DNA from 2 places in the Acidocella aluminiidurans genome. Region 1 is predicted to be linked to the other one. Evidence: predicted binding sites of a transcription regulator. Region 1 holds the regulator's gene; the other holds the start of a gene.
What was found. Region 1 encodes LexA, which represses DNA repair genes until DNA is damaged. Its sites were predicted from a motif close to TGTTCTANNTANGTTC; they were not measured.

Region 1 (7,697 bases):
TGTTGAATAGCGCTGCCGCGCTGATTGTGGCGGGCCGGGTGGAAACACTGCCCCAAGGGGTCGAGCTGGCGGCGCAGGCGATAGATCGAGGTGACGCTTTGGCTGTTCTGGAACGGTTGAAGCGGGTCTCCGGAGAGCAGGCATGAATATTGTAATCGACGATGTGCTGGCGAAAATCTGCGCGGATAAACGCGCTGAAGTTGCCGAGCGCCAGGGGCGCAGGCCGCTTGATGAGTTGAAGGCCGAGGTCAGGGACGCCGACAAGACGCGTGGCTTCGGCCGGGCTTTGATGGATAAGGCCGCGCAGGACCAGGCCGGACTGATCGCGGAGATCAAGAAGGCCTCGCCCTCGGGCGGTTTGATCCGCCCGGATTTCGAGCCCGCCTCGCTGGCGCGGGCCTACGCGGCGGCCGGCGCGACCTGCCTTTCCGTTCTGACCGACGAAAAATACTTCCAAGGCCAGACCGCGCATCTGGAGGCGGCCCGCGCGGCTGTTTCCCTGCCCGTCATTCGCAAGGATTTCATGCTGGATGAATGGCAGGTCTATGAGAGCCGGGTCATGGGGGCGGATTGCATTCTGCTGATCATGGCGGCGCTTGAGGACGATCAGGCCCGCGATCTGGAAGGGCTCGCCCGGGCTCTGGATATGGATGTTCTGGCGGAAGTCCATAATGAGGAAGAGATGGAGCGCGCGCTTCTGCTGCAGACGCCCTTGATCGGTATCAATAACCGCAATCTGAAGACCATGGTGACGGATATTGCGACAACCGAGCAGCTTTCGAGCCTCTGCCCGCCGAATAAATTCATGATCTCCGAGTCTGGCATCAAGACCAACCAGGATGTCGAAAGGCTGCGGAAAGTCTGTGTGCAGGGGTTCCTCGTCGGAGAATCACTGATGCGCCAGGACGACCTGGAGGCAGCCGTGCACGCGCTTCTAGGCCATTGAGCCAGCTCACCCATATCGGCGCTGACGGCTCGGCGCGCATGGTGGATGTCTCGGCCAAGGCCGTGACGCTTCGCGAGGCGCAGGCCAAGGGGCGGGTGGTGATGCGGCCCGAGACCGTCAGCTTGATCCGCGACAATCAGGCTGAAAAAGGCGATGTCCTCGCGGCGGCGCGAATCGCCGGGATTATGGCGGCAAAGAAAACCGGAGAGCTGATCCCGCTCTGCCATCCGCTGCCACTCGATGCAATCAGCATTGACCTAATCCTGGAGCAGGATTCGGTCGAGATCGTCGCCACGGCCCGGACAACGGCACGCACCGGCATTGAAATGGAAGCCCTGACCGCCGTCAGTCTTGCGGCTTTGACCATCTATGACATGGTCAAGGCCGCGGATAAGACGATGCGGATCGAGGCGATTCGGCTGACGCGAAAGACTGGCGGCAAGAGCGGAGATTTTTCGGCACCATGATCAGTGTCGAGGAGGCGCGCGCCCGGATTGTCGCCGATTTAAAGCCCGTGGCCGTTGAAATGGTCGGGCTGGCACAGGCCTATGAACGCGTGCTGGCGCGCCCGGTCATCTCCCGGCTGACTGTGCCGCCTGGTGATGTTTCGGCCATGGACGGGTATGCAGTGCGTGCTGCTGACACTGAGCTTGGCAAGCCGCTCCGGCTGACCGGTGAAGCGCCGGCTGGGCACCCGTTCGCGGGTGAGGTTGGACCGGGGGAGGCGGTTCGGATCTTTACCGGAAGCACGATCCCCAACGGTGCGGATACCGTTTTGATCCAGGAGAACGCCTCCGTCGCGGCGGATTTGGTGGAGCCTGCAGCAAGCGTGCGCGTTGGGCTCCACATCCGCCGTAAGGGCCAGGATATACAAGCCGGTGACGAGGTCTTGCCGGCGGCGGCGCGGCTGTCTGTGCGGGATATCGGACTGGCTGCCGCGGCGGGGCATCCCTGGCTGGCTGTTCACCGGCGCCCGCGCATCGCGATCCTCTGCACCGGGGACGAAATTGCCCTGCCGGGTGAGCCGCTTCCCGCCGGGGGGATCGCCAACTCCAACGCCCTGATGCTGAGCGCCTTCGTTGCAGCCCATGGCGGCGAGCCGCTGGTTTTGCCGATTGCGCGTGATGCTGTTGGCGAGGTTGCGCAGGCGGCGTTAGCTGCCAAAGGAGCCGATCTGTTGCTGACCACAGGTGGGGCGAGTGTCGGTGCCTATGATCTGGTTAGGCAAGGGCTGTCCCAGCACGGTTTTGCGCTGGATTTCTGGAAAATCGCGATGCGCCCCGGCAAGCCCCTGATATTTGGCAGACTCGGTGAGTTGCCTGTGTTGGGGCTGCCCGGCAACCCCGTGTCCGCTTATGTCTGCGCGGTGTTGTTTTTACGCGCCGCCATCGAGGCGCTGTGTGGTTTGCCCGCTGAACCGCCGCGCTTTGAAAGCATGCGATTGGCGGCGCCGATGCGGGCCAATGATATGCGGGAAGACTATGTTCGGGCGGTGATCGCTAAGACCGCGGACGGCGAAATGCGGGTAACACCGCTGCCGGTACAGGATTCAGGAATGCTGCGTGCCTTGGCGCGGTCCAACGCGCTGATCCGCCGTGTGCCGTTTTCACCGGCCGCCCAGCTGGATCATTACGTGGAGATCCTGCGCTTGGATCATTCGTAACGCTTGACGCGAAAACGAGAACTAAACTAGAACATCACCTTGTTGTTGCTTTGTTCCAGAAGCTTTAAAATTCGGAGATGTTCAATGCTGACGCCGAAACAGCATGAATTGCTGTTATTCATCGACCGGCATCTGCGCGAGACCGGATGCAGCCCCAGCTTCGAGGAAATGAAGGAGGCTTTGGATCTCCGTTCAAAATCCGGAATCCATCGGTTGATTTCCGCCCTGGAAGAACGTGGGTTCCTGCGCCGCCACAAGCACAGGGCGAGAGCCCTGGAAGTGGTGCGGCTGCCGCAGGATATAACGCCGAGCAAGGCGCAGGCGCATGGTTTTGCGCCCAACGTGATTCAAGGACATTTTGGAACTCGCGGGCTGTCGCAGCAAGATGAGCTGGAGAGTTTTGAACCTTCCGCGATTTCTCTGCCGCTTTACGGTAAAATCGCCGCAGGCCTGCCGATCGAAGCCTTGCGCGATAATGAAGAGACGATCGAAATCCCGCTCTCCATGCTTGGCGCCGGGGAGCATTTCGCATTGACCGTCGAAGGCGATTCGATGATCGAAGCGGGAATTCTGGACGGTGATACAGTGATCATCCGGCGCGGCGATACGGCTGAAAACGGGCAGATTATCGTCGCGTTGGTCGATGATCACGAGGTGACGCTGAAGCGTCTGCGCCGGAAAGGGCAGTCCATTGCGCTGGAGCCAGCCAATATCCGGTATGAAACGAGAATTTTCCCGGCTGAACGTGTCCGTGTTCAAGGTCGCCTGATCGCGCTGATGCGGCAATATTAAGCGTGTGCCGCAGAGCCTGATTGGCTGATCCGATCCCTTTCGAGGCCGGATCAGCTGCAATCAATGGCGAGACGCTTTATTCTGCCGCCGGCGCTGTTGCTCGCTGAGCTTGCCGCCAGGTTTTGGCGCATATGGCTTCGGAGCCGCTTTCGTCTTGAAATCGCCGCGTTCGGAAAACTGCGTGCGAGCGCGTGAGGGGCTGCTCGGCGGGGCGGCGGGCTCGATCCGCGCCTCGGTCTGGGCGTTCGCCGCATTGGCAAAGGCGCTCGCGGCATGGGCCGCAATTTCGAACTTGGTCTCGCGCTCAAAAATGCGAATGGCACCGATCTCTTGTTTACTGACGCCCCCCGCCTTGCAGATCAGCGGCACCAGCCAGCGCGGATCGGCATTTTGTTTGCGGCCAAGGGCCACGCGAAACCAAGTGCCCTCGCTCACCGGGCCATGGGATGCCTTGCCGGTATGCGGCGCGCGGGCGGGGCGCTGGGCTTCGGGCGGCAGGATCGTAACGTTCGCCGCGCGTGGCAGATGGGCCTGGGCCAGTTTCACGAAAGCCGCAGCGATGATTTCCGGTGAACTCCGGGCCAGAAGCTTCTGGCCGAGCTCAAGCTCGATTTCGCCGGGTGTTTCTTGCAGCTGCGGATTGTTCAGGAGGCGTATCTCATCCTTTGCACGGATGTCCTCCGGCGTCGGCGGGTCAACCCAGACAGCCTGGGCATTTGCCTCCCGCAAGAGCAATTCCGCCCGGCGCCGCCGCGCAGGCGGGACGAGCAGGACGGAAACCCCCTTGCGCCCTGCGCGCCCGGTACGGCCGGAACGATGCAGGAACGTTGCCTTATTGGTGGGAAGGTCCGCGTGAATGACCAGGTCGAGATCCGGCAAATCCAACCCACGCGCGGCGACATCGGTTGCGATACAGACCTGTGCGCGCCCGTCACGCAGCGCTGACAAGGCGGCGTTACGCTCAGCCTGGGATAGTTCTCCCGACAAGGCGGCCGCAGTGAAACCCCGTGCGACGAGGTTGGCGTGAAGCGTGCGCACAGTATCCCGGGTGGCGCAGAAAACCAGCGCCCGGCTATCCTGCGCTCTTAGTATATTGACGAGGGCCGCTTCGAGTTCGTGGCCGGCAACGCGGACGGCCCGGTATTCGATATCGGCATGAGGCTGGTTGGCGGCGACGGTGTCGATACGCAGCGCATTTTGCTGATAGGTTCGGGCAAGTGCGGCGATGTCGCGCGCGATTGTGGCTGAAAACAGCAAGGTGCGGCGAGAGGCCGGCGCCGTGCTGAGAATGAATTCGAGTTCTTCCCGGAACCCGAGATCGAGCATTTCGTCGGCCTCGTCGAGCACGACGGCTTCCAGCTCGTCGAGGCGCAGATTGCCGCGTTCGATATGGTCTTTCAGGCGGCCGGGCGTGCCAACCACGAAATGGCATCCGCCGGCCAAGAGGCGCGCCTCGCGTCGTGCGTCCATGCCGCCGACGCAGGACAGGATCCGCGCGCCAGTGAATTCGTAAAGCCAGGTCAATTCGGCGTGAACCTGCAGCGCAAGCTCACGGGTGGGGGCGATTACAAGCACCAGAGGCGCATGCGTGGCTGGCATCGACGCGGCCTCGCCGAGGATACCACCCGCTAAAGCAAGGCCGAATGCGACGGTCTTCCCGGAGCCAGTTTGAGCGGATACAAGCAAGTCCCGCCCGTCAGCTTCCGGCGTGAGGACTGCGCTTTGTACGGAGGTAGGGTCGGCATAGCCGCGCTGAGCGAGAGCTTTTGCGAGGCTGGGATTGGTGTCGGGGAAGGGCATGAGCGGCTCATAGGGGCTAGGGCGCCAGGCAACAAGCGGTGGATTAGCCGTGCAGCCGTGCAGCGGCGCATATTCATGCGCACTTGGGTCGAGAATCGTAAAAATGGCAGCTATTTTAGCTGAATTGCTTGCGATGGAGCAGCATTTCGGGATTGAAGGCCGCCACAGCGTGGCCTATGCTGCTGTTGCTTGGCTAGAGCCCGGTGCCCCGAAAGTCTTTTAGAGGACAGTTTTTATAGTGCGACCCCCGAAGAATGACCGCCAGCGGCAGAGCCGCCGCCGTGGTTTCGACGACGATAATTTTTATGGTAACGCTCCTTCATTCCCGCCGTCTTTCTCGGGGTTTGGGGCGCAATCATCTGCCCCTGAAGCAAAGGCCACTGTGAAGTGGTATAATGCTGAAAAGGGGTTTGGTTTCGTCGAGATGGCAGATGGGTCCGGCGACGTGTTTCTTCATGCCAACTCGCTTCAGAGTGCCGGTTTCCAGTCCGTTACCCCTGGTTCTGTGCTGCAGATCCGTGTGGGGCAGGGGCAGAAGGGCCGTCAGGTCAATCAGGTTATTTCCGTGACCGAGGGTGAGGCCCCGCCGCCGCGTGCCCCGGGCGGCTTCGGTGGTGGCGGCTTTGACCGTCCCCGCGCGCCGCGTCCACCCCGTCAGCAGGCCTCCGGTCCCGCTGTTGAGATGGCTGGTATTGTGAAATGGTACAATGCCACCAAGGGCTTCGGCTTCATCAGCCCGGAAGCTGGCGGTAAGGACGTGTTTGTCCATGCCACAGCGCTTGAGGCAGCCGGCCTTTCGCCGCTGCAAGAGGGCCAGGCGGTTAAGATGAGTGTGGTGCAAGGCTCCAAAGGGCCGGAAGTTTCCGCAATCATCGTCGACTAACCGGCGAATTTCCGTGAAAAACCCCGCTTCTGCGGGGTTTTTTACGTTTTGAGGGGCGATTAGTGTGGCTGCAAGATGTCTTGGCTCTTGGCCAGCTTGACGCCTGCCGTTTGCATGGCCGCGCGGGCCTTCGCGCTCGAGCCTTGTAAATCTATCGCCCGGCACGCATCCTCAACAACGCAAACCTCGAAGCCTGCCTGGGCTGCGTCCTCGGCCGTCCAACGCACGCAGAAATCGAAGGCCAAGCCACATATATATAAGTGTGTGATGCTCCGCTCCCGCAGGTAGCCGGCAAGGCCGGTGGGTGTGGCGCGATCCGCTTCCAGAAAGCCCGAATAGCTGTCGATTGAAGAATGGCTGCCCTTTCGAAGGATCAGACCCGCATGCGGGATGTCGAGCCCAGGCACGAGCGCGGCGCCCGACGTCCCCATGACGCAATGGGTGGGCCATAGGATTTGTTGGCCATAAGGCAACTGAATTGTATCAAATGCGGCCTTCCCTGGGTGGTTGGCGGCGAAGGAGGTGTGGTCCGCCGGATGCCAGTCCTGGGTGAGCACAACTTCGTCGAAGTGCCGCGCCAGGCTGTTGATCAAAGGCGCAATCTCATTGCCTCCAGGGACGGCAAGCGCGCCGCCGGGACAGAAATCATTTTGCAGGTCGATGACCAGAAGGGCCGCTTTTTTTTGCATGGCTTATATTATCGGGAAAACGCGAGCGGGTGCTAGACAGTGCGATGCGGTTGCGTTAAGGCTCCGCCCCTCGGAACGTGGGAGGCTTGGATAGGTGTGTCCGGCTGCTTGAACCGCGGTCCAATGGCGCAAGCCATAGGATGAAAGGAGCCAGAAATGGCTAAGAAAGTTGTCGGCTATATCAAGCTGCAGATCCCTGCAGGCAAGGCGAACCCGTCGCCGCCGGTGGGTCCCGCGCTCGGCCAGCGTGGTCTGAATATCATGCAGTTCGTCAAGGAATTCAATGCGGCGACGCAGCAGATGGAGCCCGGCATGCCGGTTCCGGTGGTGATCACCGCCTTCGCTGACCGCACCTTCTCCTTCATCATGAAGACTCCGCCCAACACCTACTTCCTGAAGAAGGCGGCGGGCATCGACAAGGGCACCACGACCCCCGGCAAGGGCGCGGCCGTGGGCAAGGTGACGACCGCGCAGCTGCGCGAGATCGCCGCGACCAAGATGAAGGACATGAACGCGAACGATGTTGACGGCGCTGTGCGCATGCTGGCGGGCTCCGCTCGCTCCATGGGCCTGACCGTGGTGGAGGGCTAAACGATGGCCAAAGATAAGCGTCTGAACGCTGCCCGCGAGACGGTTGAGCGCAACAAGCTGTACGCCCTGACCGATGCGGTGTCGCTGGCGAAAAAGAATGCCACCGCGAAGTTCGACGAGACCATTGAGATCTCGCTGAACTTGGGCATTGATCCGCGTCACGCCGACCAGATGGTCCGTGGCTTGATCTCGCTGCCGAACGGCACCGGCAAGACTCTGCGCGTGGGCGTGTTCGCCCGCGGCCCGAAGGCCGAAGAGGCGCTGGCCGCTGGCGCCGACGTGGTGGGTGCTGACGATCTGGCCGAGAAGGTCCAGGCTGGCGACATTCAGTTC
Region 2 (7,697 bases), 340 kb from region 1:
ATGCGAAACTCCTGAACGGTCGTAAACAGTTTCCACGTTGATGCTGGTTTTGTAAAATATAATCCTCTGATATGTTGATTCAAATTTCTTGAGGGCGGGAACATGCGCTTCACGCTGAAACAGATAGGCTATTTCGTCGCGACGGCGGAGACCGGCAGCATCACCCAGGCCTCAGAGCGGGTGAATATCTCGCAGCCTTCGATTTCCTCGGCGATCACGGCGCTGGAGGAAGAGTTCGGCATCCAGCTTTTTATTCGTCACCACGCGCAAGGCTTGTCGCTGACCGCCGAGGGGCAGCGTTTTCTGCGCGAAGCGAAGGCGCTGCTGCTGCAGGCGGAAGAGGTGCAGGCGGCGGCGTCGATGATTTCAGCGAAGATCGGCGGGCCGTTGGAAATTGGCTGTCTCTCGACGCTGTTTCCGCTGGCGGTGCCGGAGCTGCTCTCGGTATTTCGCAAGCGCTATGAGGCGGCGCGGGTGAATGCGCTGGATGGCAACCAGGCGGAATTGTTCGAAAGCCTGCGCCATGGCCGCATCGCCCTATTGCTGACCTACGATATGAACATCCCGCCGGATTTCGACTTCATGCCGATGGCGCCGTTGCGGCCTTATGCGTTTGTCGGCGGGTCGCATCGCCTTGCACGGCGGCGCTCGGTTAGTTTGAAGGAGCTGGAGGGCGAGGATTTTCTGTTGCTCGATCTGCCGATGAGCCGCGATTATTTCATGTCCTTGTTTCGCGAGGCCGGTATCGCGCCGCGTATTGCCGGGCGCTATGCCTATATCGACATTATTCGCAGCCTGGTGGCGCGGGGAGAAGGGTATGGGCTGGCCAATGCGCAGCCGAAAAACCTCTCGACGCTGGACGGGCACAAGCTTGCCTACCTGACCCTGGAGGATAGGTTGCGGCCTCTGGTTTATGGTGTGGCGACGTTGAAAGGGCTGCGGCGCACGCCGACGGCGGACGCCTTCATCGAATTATGCCGGGAACTGCTGCTGAATCAGAAACTGCCCGGCACGCGCTGAGTTAATTTCAGACGCTCAGTGAGGCGATCACGCGGTCCAGAAACGCGTCGCACTGATCGAGCTCGTCTTGGGTGATATATTCGTCTGGCTTGTGGGCGCGGTCGATGCTGCCCGGCCCGCAGACCACGACAGGTAGGCCAAGCCGCGACTGGAACAACCCGCCTTCCGTGCCGAAGCCGATCTTGCATGGGCCGGTGCCCGCCGCCGCCAGGATTTTTGCCGGGAACGAATCTTCGGGCGAGGTCTCCAGCCCTGGATATTCGTTGGCGATCTCGATTTCGATGCGGCCTTGCCCGCGCCGGGCGATGATCTCCGCTGCCCGGGCGCGCAGCTGGGCAACCAGAGCGTGCGGATTATCCGCGGCGACATTGCGGATTTCAAATTCCATATCGCAGCGCTCCGGCACGATATTCAGCGCGCTGCCGCCCTTGATGGTGCCGACATGAACGGAGGTAACCGGAAACGGGTAGGCGGCATCGCGCGCGCCGGTGGCGAGGAGCTCGGCCTGAAGTGTCTCGGCCGCGCCGACCATTTCCGCGGCGAGGCCGATGGCGTTGCAGCCCAGCGCCGGGTTGGCGGAATGGGCGGGCTGGCCGTGGCAGCAAAAGCAGCCGAAAATCTTGCCCTTATGCCCAAAGCCGACCTGCTGCGCTGTCGGCTCGCCAATGATGCAGCCTTCCGCCTGGAAATTTTCCGCCTGCAGCCGCTCCAGCAAATCCCGCACGCCAAGGCAGCCGACTTCTTCATCATAGGAAAACGCTAGATGCAGCGGCCGGGTGAGGCGGGTTTTGTCGGCGCGCTCGGCGGCGCTGAGGCAGGCGGCAAGGAAGCCTTTCATGTCGCTGCTGCCACGGCCGAGCAGTTTGCCGTCCTTCGCGGTCAGCGCGAACGGGTCGGTGTGCCAGTCCTGGCCGGCCACGGGTACGACATCGCTATGGCCGGACAGCACGATGCCGGCGCCGGTCTGTGGCCCGAAGCTCGCCAGCATATTAAGTTTTCCTGGCTTTGCACCTGCAAGAACATGAATTCGTCCACCAGCCGCGGTGACAATCCCGGCGCTCCAGCGGATGAGGTCCTCGTTCGGATCGGCGCTGATGCTGGGGAAGGCGGTGAGGCTGGCAAGATGCGCGGTGGTGCGGGTCATGCCCTACTCCTAGCGTGGGGAGAGGGAGAGGTGAAGTCTGGGGTCTGCCTGCGTGGCGGGCTTAGTCGGCCTGGGAATGCCCAAAAAACATCCTGATGCACAGAAAAAGGAAGGCTCTTGGTTCGGTTAATTCAATGCGGAAGCCCGCTCGATTAGTGTAAGCTGTGGCTAAGATTAAATAATGGAGTGCACCGCGTGACCATTACGTCTCGCCCGCAAGCTGCTTGCGCCGCGACCTCCGGCAATATTTGCCGGCGTGGCGCGATGCGATTTCGGCCTGATCTCCGCGCCGCCGCGGCGTACCACCCCCAGCCCTAAGGACAGCAACATGGCCACGGAAGCTCCTGGCAAAGTCGAGCAACATACGATCTACCAAATCCCTCTCGATCAGCGCCACGGCACCTGGCGGGATCTGTTCACCATCTGGTTCGGCTCGAACATCATGATGCTGACGATCATCACCGGCTCACTGGCATCGGCCGTGTTCAAGCTGGATTTCGTCAGCTCCTGCCTTTCGATCATCATCGGCAATCTGGTCGGCGCGATTTTCATGGCGCTGCATTCGGCGCAGGGCGCGCGGCTTGGCGTGCCGCAGATGGTGCAGACGCGCGGGCAGTTCGGGACCATCGGCGCGGTGCTGGTGGTGGCCATCGTCATCGTCATGTATGTCGGCTTTCTGGCCTCCAATATCGTGCTCGCGGGACAATCCTTGCACACGATCGCGGCGGGGATCGACCAACGCTGGCTGATCGTGCTGATCGCGGTGATCAGCGTCATCGCAACGATTTTCGGGCACGACCTCATTCACGCCTACGCGCGGGTGATCACATGGGCATCCGGTCTGGCGCTGCTGGTCAGCTTCGCCTGGATCGTGCTGGTGCATGGCCTGCCCGGCAATTTCATGGCGATGAACCATTTCAACCTGGCCGGATTCTGCAGCATGGTCTCGGTCGGCGCGCTCTGGCAGATTGCCTACGCGCCCTATGTTTCGGATTACAGCCGCTATATGCCGCATGATACGGGTGCGAAGGACGCGTTCTGGGCCTCCTACTGGGGCTGCACGCTTGGCTCGATCTTCCCGATGATTTTGGGCGCGATGCTGGGGCTGGTTGCGGCGAATGGCGATCCGGTCGCGGGGCTCACCAGCTTTACCGGGGCGGTCGCGGTGCCGGTTGTGATCATTTTTTCCATCGGCTTCGCCGGCACCAATGCGATGAACCTCTATTGCGGCGTGCTCTCCACCATCACGCTGGTGCATACATTCGCACCGGGCTGGAAGCCGGGGGCGGCGGCGCGCACCATCACCGCGATCGCGATCACGTTGGTTGGCTTGGCCATCGCCTTGTTCGCGGCGGGGGCCTTCCTGACCAACTACACCAACTTCATCCTGTTGCTGCTCTATGTGCTGGTGCCCTGGACGGCGATCAATCTGGTGGATTTCTATCTGGTGCGGCATGGGGATTACGATGTCGGGGCGTTTTTCACCGCCGCGGGCGGCATCTACGGGCGCTTCAATAAATCGGCGATCTTCTGCTATATATTGGGGATTCTCATTCAGCTGCCGTTTGTCTCGAACGATCTCTATACCGGCCCGGTGGCGAAGGCGCTGGACGGGGTGGATCTCTCCTGGATCGTCGGGCTCTGCGTGATCAGCCCGGTCTATTATGTGATGGCGCGCAAGAGCGCGGCCAGTCTCGTGCCGGCTGTATAGACGCGAAGATCAGACTCAGAATATTGCCGGCTTTACCAAAGCCGGCAATATTCGCGGGCATTTTCAAGGTTCGGCCCGGGCGTTGCGTCCGGGCCGAGCTGTTTCAGAAACCCGTCCGGGGCGCTGGGGCGTGGGGTGTCGCCGCAATTGGTATGCACCCAATCCATTCCCATTCGTCCGTTGCGCAGGCTGTAGAGTTTGCCGCACAGCGCCAGCCGCATGCCGGGATGCAGCGCTGAAAGCGGCGCCGGAACCGTGTCGGGGGCCGCATCGTAGCCGGCCGCGAAGACGTTATCCGCGCGAATATCGTAGATCTGGCCATCATCGCCGCGCAGCAGGATCTTGCTGTGGGAAAGCGCCACCCCGTCGCGATAGTCCCGGGCGCGGACGAAGAACGGGCCATGCGCGATGGTGCCGGTCAGGTACTGGCCTTGCCGCGCCTGGCACAGTCTGGCCTCATCGGCCAAGGCGGCGTGAGCGATACCACAGAGAATGAAGGCGAGGGCCCAGAGCCGCATGGAATCTCTCCCGTTATCCGCGTCATTTAGCCGGTTGGTCGGTCGGCGGGAAGCGGGCGGGATATTCCAGCTTGCCCTGATAGCCGAGCGCACGGACACGCGCCGTCAGCTGTTCCACCAGCGCCGGGGCGGGATCGGGTGTGCGGGTGAAGACGGAGAGCAGCGTCATTTGCGGGTTGGCGACGATGAACCAGCTATAATCGGCGGCGTGATCGAGGATCCAGTAGGTATAGGGGATGGTGAACAGATGCCAGAGCCGGTAGCGCACGAGAAATTTGTTGTTGGCGCCGGGGGCCAGAATCGCGACGCTGCCCTGGAAGGATTTTTCCCTGCCCGCCGGCGTGTGCATGCGGCAGGCATCGCGCTCCATCAGCTGGCCCTGGGCGTTGGCGAAATAGCGCGTGGTGCCGGCGACGCAGCCATCGGTCAGTTTCATTGGGATGCGGCCGATTTCGTACCAGGTGCCGGTAAACAGCCGCGACATCTCAACCGGCTTTTGCGGTTGCGGCGCGATGACGGGCGCGGGTGTTCCGGCACAGCCTGAGATCAGCAGCAGCAAGGGAATGAGCAGCCATCCGCGCATGGATCGGTCCTTCCGGGTCAAAGCCTGTCTACGCGGGCTTTGGCGCGGCGGATCACCTGGTGCTGTTGAGCCTGGGGCTGTTGAAGCTGATATTCACGCTGTAGGCCGCGAGGAGGGCGTTCGGGGTGATTCTGGTCTCGGCGTTCAGAGAGAGGTTGACGAGGTGGACCGGTATCGTCGCTTCGGTTGGTAACGCTCAATATGCCGGCCAAGGCGGCCAGCCATGACGCAAAGAGGCGGAGTGTGTGCTTCAATTTTATCTGATGCCCAACGCGAACGTTTAGTGAAAAATTGTTTGTATGGCTATCGTTGTATGTATCGATGGTAATGATTGTGAATCAACTTCAAGTAAATGAATTGCTGAAACGGGTTGAAAACCAGAGGTGGAAAACTTTTAATGTTTTCGACAGAAACATAGAATGTCGCTAAAGATTTTGAATCGGACGGGATTTTTGGTTTTGTTTAAAAAGCGCCCATCCGGATTTGGTCGCGATGTCATGGCACGCTTGGGTTGTTTTGTGTTTCGCGCATCGCGTGAACGTTATGATAGCTATAATGATCTCGCTTTTCAAATGAGGGAAAAGTTAGTGTTTTTATGATTTATTCGTAACGAAAAAACGGCCTGCGGCGGGATTTTTAGACGCAAAAAACCGCGCCCGAGGGCGCGGTTTGCGGTAAGCCGCCGAGATCAGGCGGGGTTAGAACGGGATTTCGTCGTCCAGATCGCCATTGCTCGGCCGCGTATCCCAGCCACCGACGGCGCGGGCGGGGGATTTCGCGGCGGGGGCCGAGGCTGTGCGCGGCGCGTACTCGTCGCCACCGCCCATGCCGCCCCCATGCCCATACCGCCGCCCGCTCCCCCGCCGGCGCGGTCCAGCAGCACCAGCTCGCCGTTGAAGCGGCCGATCATGATCTCGGTGGTATAGCGCTCCTGGCCGGACTGGTCGGTCCATTTGCGGGTCTGCAGCTTGCCTTCCAGATAGAGCTTGGAGCCCTTTTTCAGATATTTCTCCGCCACATCGGCCAGCCGGTCATTCATGATGACCACGCGGTGCCACTCGGTCAGCTCCTTGCGCTCGCCGCTGGCCTTGTCGTTCCAGCTCTCGGAGGTGGCGACGGCCAAATTGACGACCTTCATGCCGGACTGGGTGTTGCGGATCTCCGGGTCGCGCCCGAGATTGCCCACCAGAATCACCTTGTTCACACTACCAGCCATGTCGCCCTCTACAACTCAAAATTGTCTTTCAGGATAGCGCATCCGCCACGCGGTGGCCAGCGTTGCTTTATACGCGGCGAGACCCTATCTTACAAGAACGTATCACGAACATCCAGGATCGATCATGGCGGAGCAGAAGGGTGCCGGCTTCATTAGCGTTCGCGGCGCGCGCGAACATAATCTGAAAAATATCGACATCCAGATTCCGCGCGAGCAGCTGACCGTGATCACCGGGCTCTCCGGCTCGGGCAAATCCTCGCTGGCCTTCGATACCATCTATGCCGAGGGGCAGCGGCGCTATGTGGAGAGCCTCTCGGCCTATGCGCGGCAGTTCCTGGAGCTGATGGGCAAGCCGGATGTGGACAGCATCGAGGGGCTCTCCCCGGCGATCTCCATTGAGCAGAAGACCACCTCGAAGAACCCCCGCTCCACCGTCGGCACCGTGACGGAGATCCATGATTATATGCGTCTGCTTTGGGCGCGGGCCGGGGTGCCCTATTCGCCGGCGACCGGCCTGCCGATCGAGGCGCAGACGGTGAGCCAGATGGTGGATAGGGTGATGGCGATGCCCGAAGGCACGCGGCTATTGCTGCTGGCGCCGGTGATAAGGGGGCGCAAGGGCGAATATAAAAAGGAGCTGGCGGAATATCAGCGCAAGGGCTTCACCCGGGCCAAGATCGACGGCACCGTGTATGAAATCGCCGAGGCCCCGGCGCTGAAGAAGACGCTGAAGCACGATATCGAGATCGTCGTCGACCGGCTGGTGGTCAAATCCGGGCTGGAGCAGCGCCTGGCGGATAGTTTCGAGACGGCTCTGGGGTTGGCGGATGGCATCGTCTATGCCGAAAATCACGACACCCAGGAGCGCACGGTGTTTTCCTCGCGCTTTGCCTGTCCGGTTTCCGGCTTCACCATCGAGGAGATCGAGCCGCGGCTGTTCTCCTTCAATTCCCCCCATGGCGCCTGTCCGGAATGCGATGGGCTGGGGCATGAGATCTATTTCGACCCGCATCTGGTGGTGCCCGATGAGCGCCGGGCGCTGGATGACAATGCCATCGCCCCCTGGGCCAACGCGCAATCGCCTTATTACGACCAGACCATCGCCGCCATCGCCAAGCATTACGGGGTGAAGCTGGGCACCGCCTGGGAGGATGTGCCCGAAGATGTGCGCGAGGTGTTCCTGTTCGGCTCCGGCAAGGAGGAGATCAAATTCACCTACAAGGACAGCGCGCGCGCCTATAATGTCGTGAAGCCGTTCGAGGGGATCATCAAAAATCTCGACCGGCGCTACAAGGAAACCGATTCCGCCTGGGTGCGCGAGGAGCTTTCCCGCTACCATGCCGAGCGTCCCTGTGCGGCCTGCAACGGCGCAAGGCTGCGCCCCGAGGCGCTGGCGGTGAAGGTGGCGGAGAAAAACCTGGCCGAGGTGGCGGAGCTGTCCATCGACAAGGCGCGAGACTGGTTTGCCAGCGTCGCCGCCACCCTCACCCCGCAGCGCCTGGAAA

Region 2: uvrA (excinuclease ABC subunit UvrA) is a predicted target of LexA. The motif match lies at 6,288-6,303, and genes of this name have one in related genera.

Annotation. Positions count from the first base shown of each region.
Region 1 covers NZ_AP031589.1:3,301,845-3,309,541, forward strand. The annotation lists gene trpD (anthranilate phosphoribosyltransferase) at 1-146, shown strand, start outside; gene trpC (indole-3-glycerol phosphate synthase TrpC) at 143-946, shown strand; gene moaC (cyclic pyranopterin monophosphate synthase MoaC) at 943-1,413, shown strand; gene ACZ46S_RS16270 (molybdopterin molybdotransferase MoeA) at 1,410-2,609, shown strand; gene lexA (transcriptional repressor LexA) at 2,694-3,401, shown strand; gene ACZ46S_RS16280 (DEAD/DEAH box helicase) at 3,462-5,201, opposite strand; gene ACZ46S_RS16285 (cold-shock protein) at 5,440-6,084, shown strand; gene pncA (bifunctional nicotinamidase/pyrazinamidase) at 6,144-6,773, opposite strand; gene rplK (50S ribosomal protein L11) at 6,930-7,364, shown strand; gene rplA (50S ribosomal protein L1) at 7,368-7,697, shown strand, end outside.
Region 2 covers NZ_AP031589.1:3,645,233-3,652,929, forward strand. The annotation lists gene ACZ46S_RS17925 (DUF1028 domain-containing protein) at 1-2, opposite strand, end outside; gene ACZ46S_RS17930 (LysR family transcriptional regulator) at 103-1,020, shown strand; gene argE (acetylornithine deacetylase) at 1,028-2,164, opposite strand; gene ACZ46S_RS17940 (purine-cytosine permease family protein) at 2,493-3,875, shown strand; gene ACZ46S_RS17945 (hypothetical protein) at 3,908-4,393, opposite strand; gene ACZ46S_RS17950 (lipocalin family protein) at 4,416-4,976, opposite strand; partial or broken gene ssb (single-stranded DNA-binding protein) at 5,675-6,192, opposite strand; gene uvrA (excinuclease ABC subunit UvrA) at 6,317-7,697, shown strand, end outside.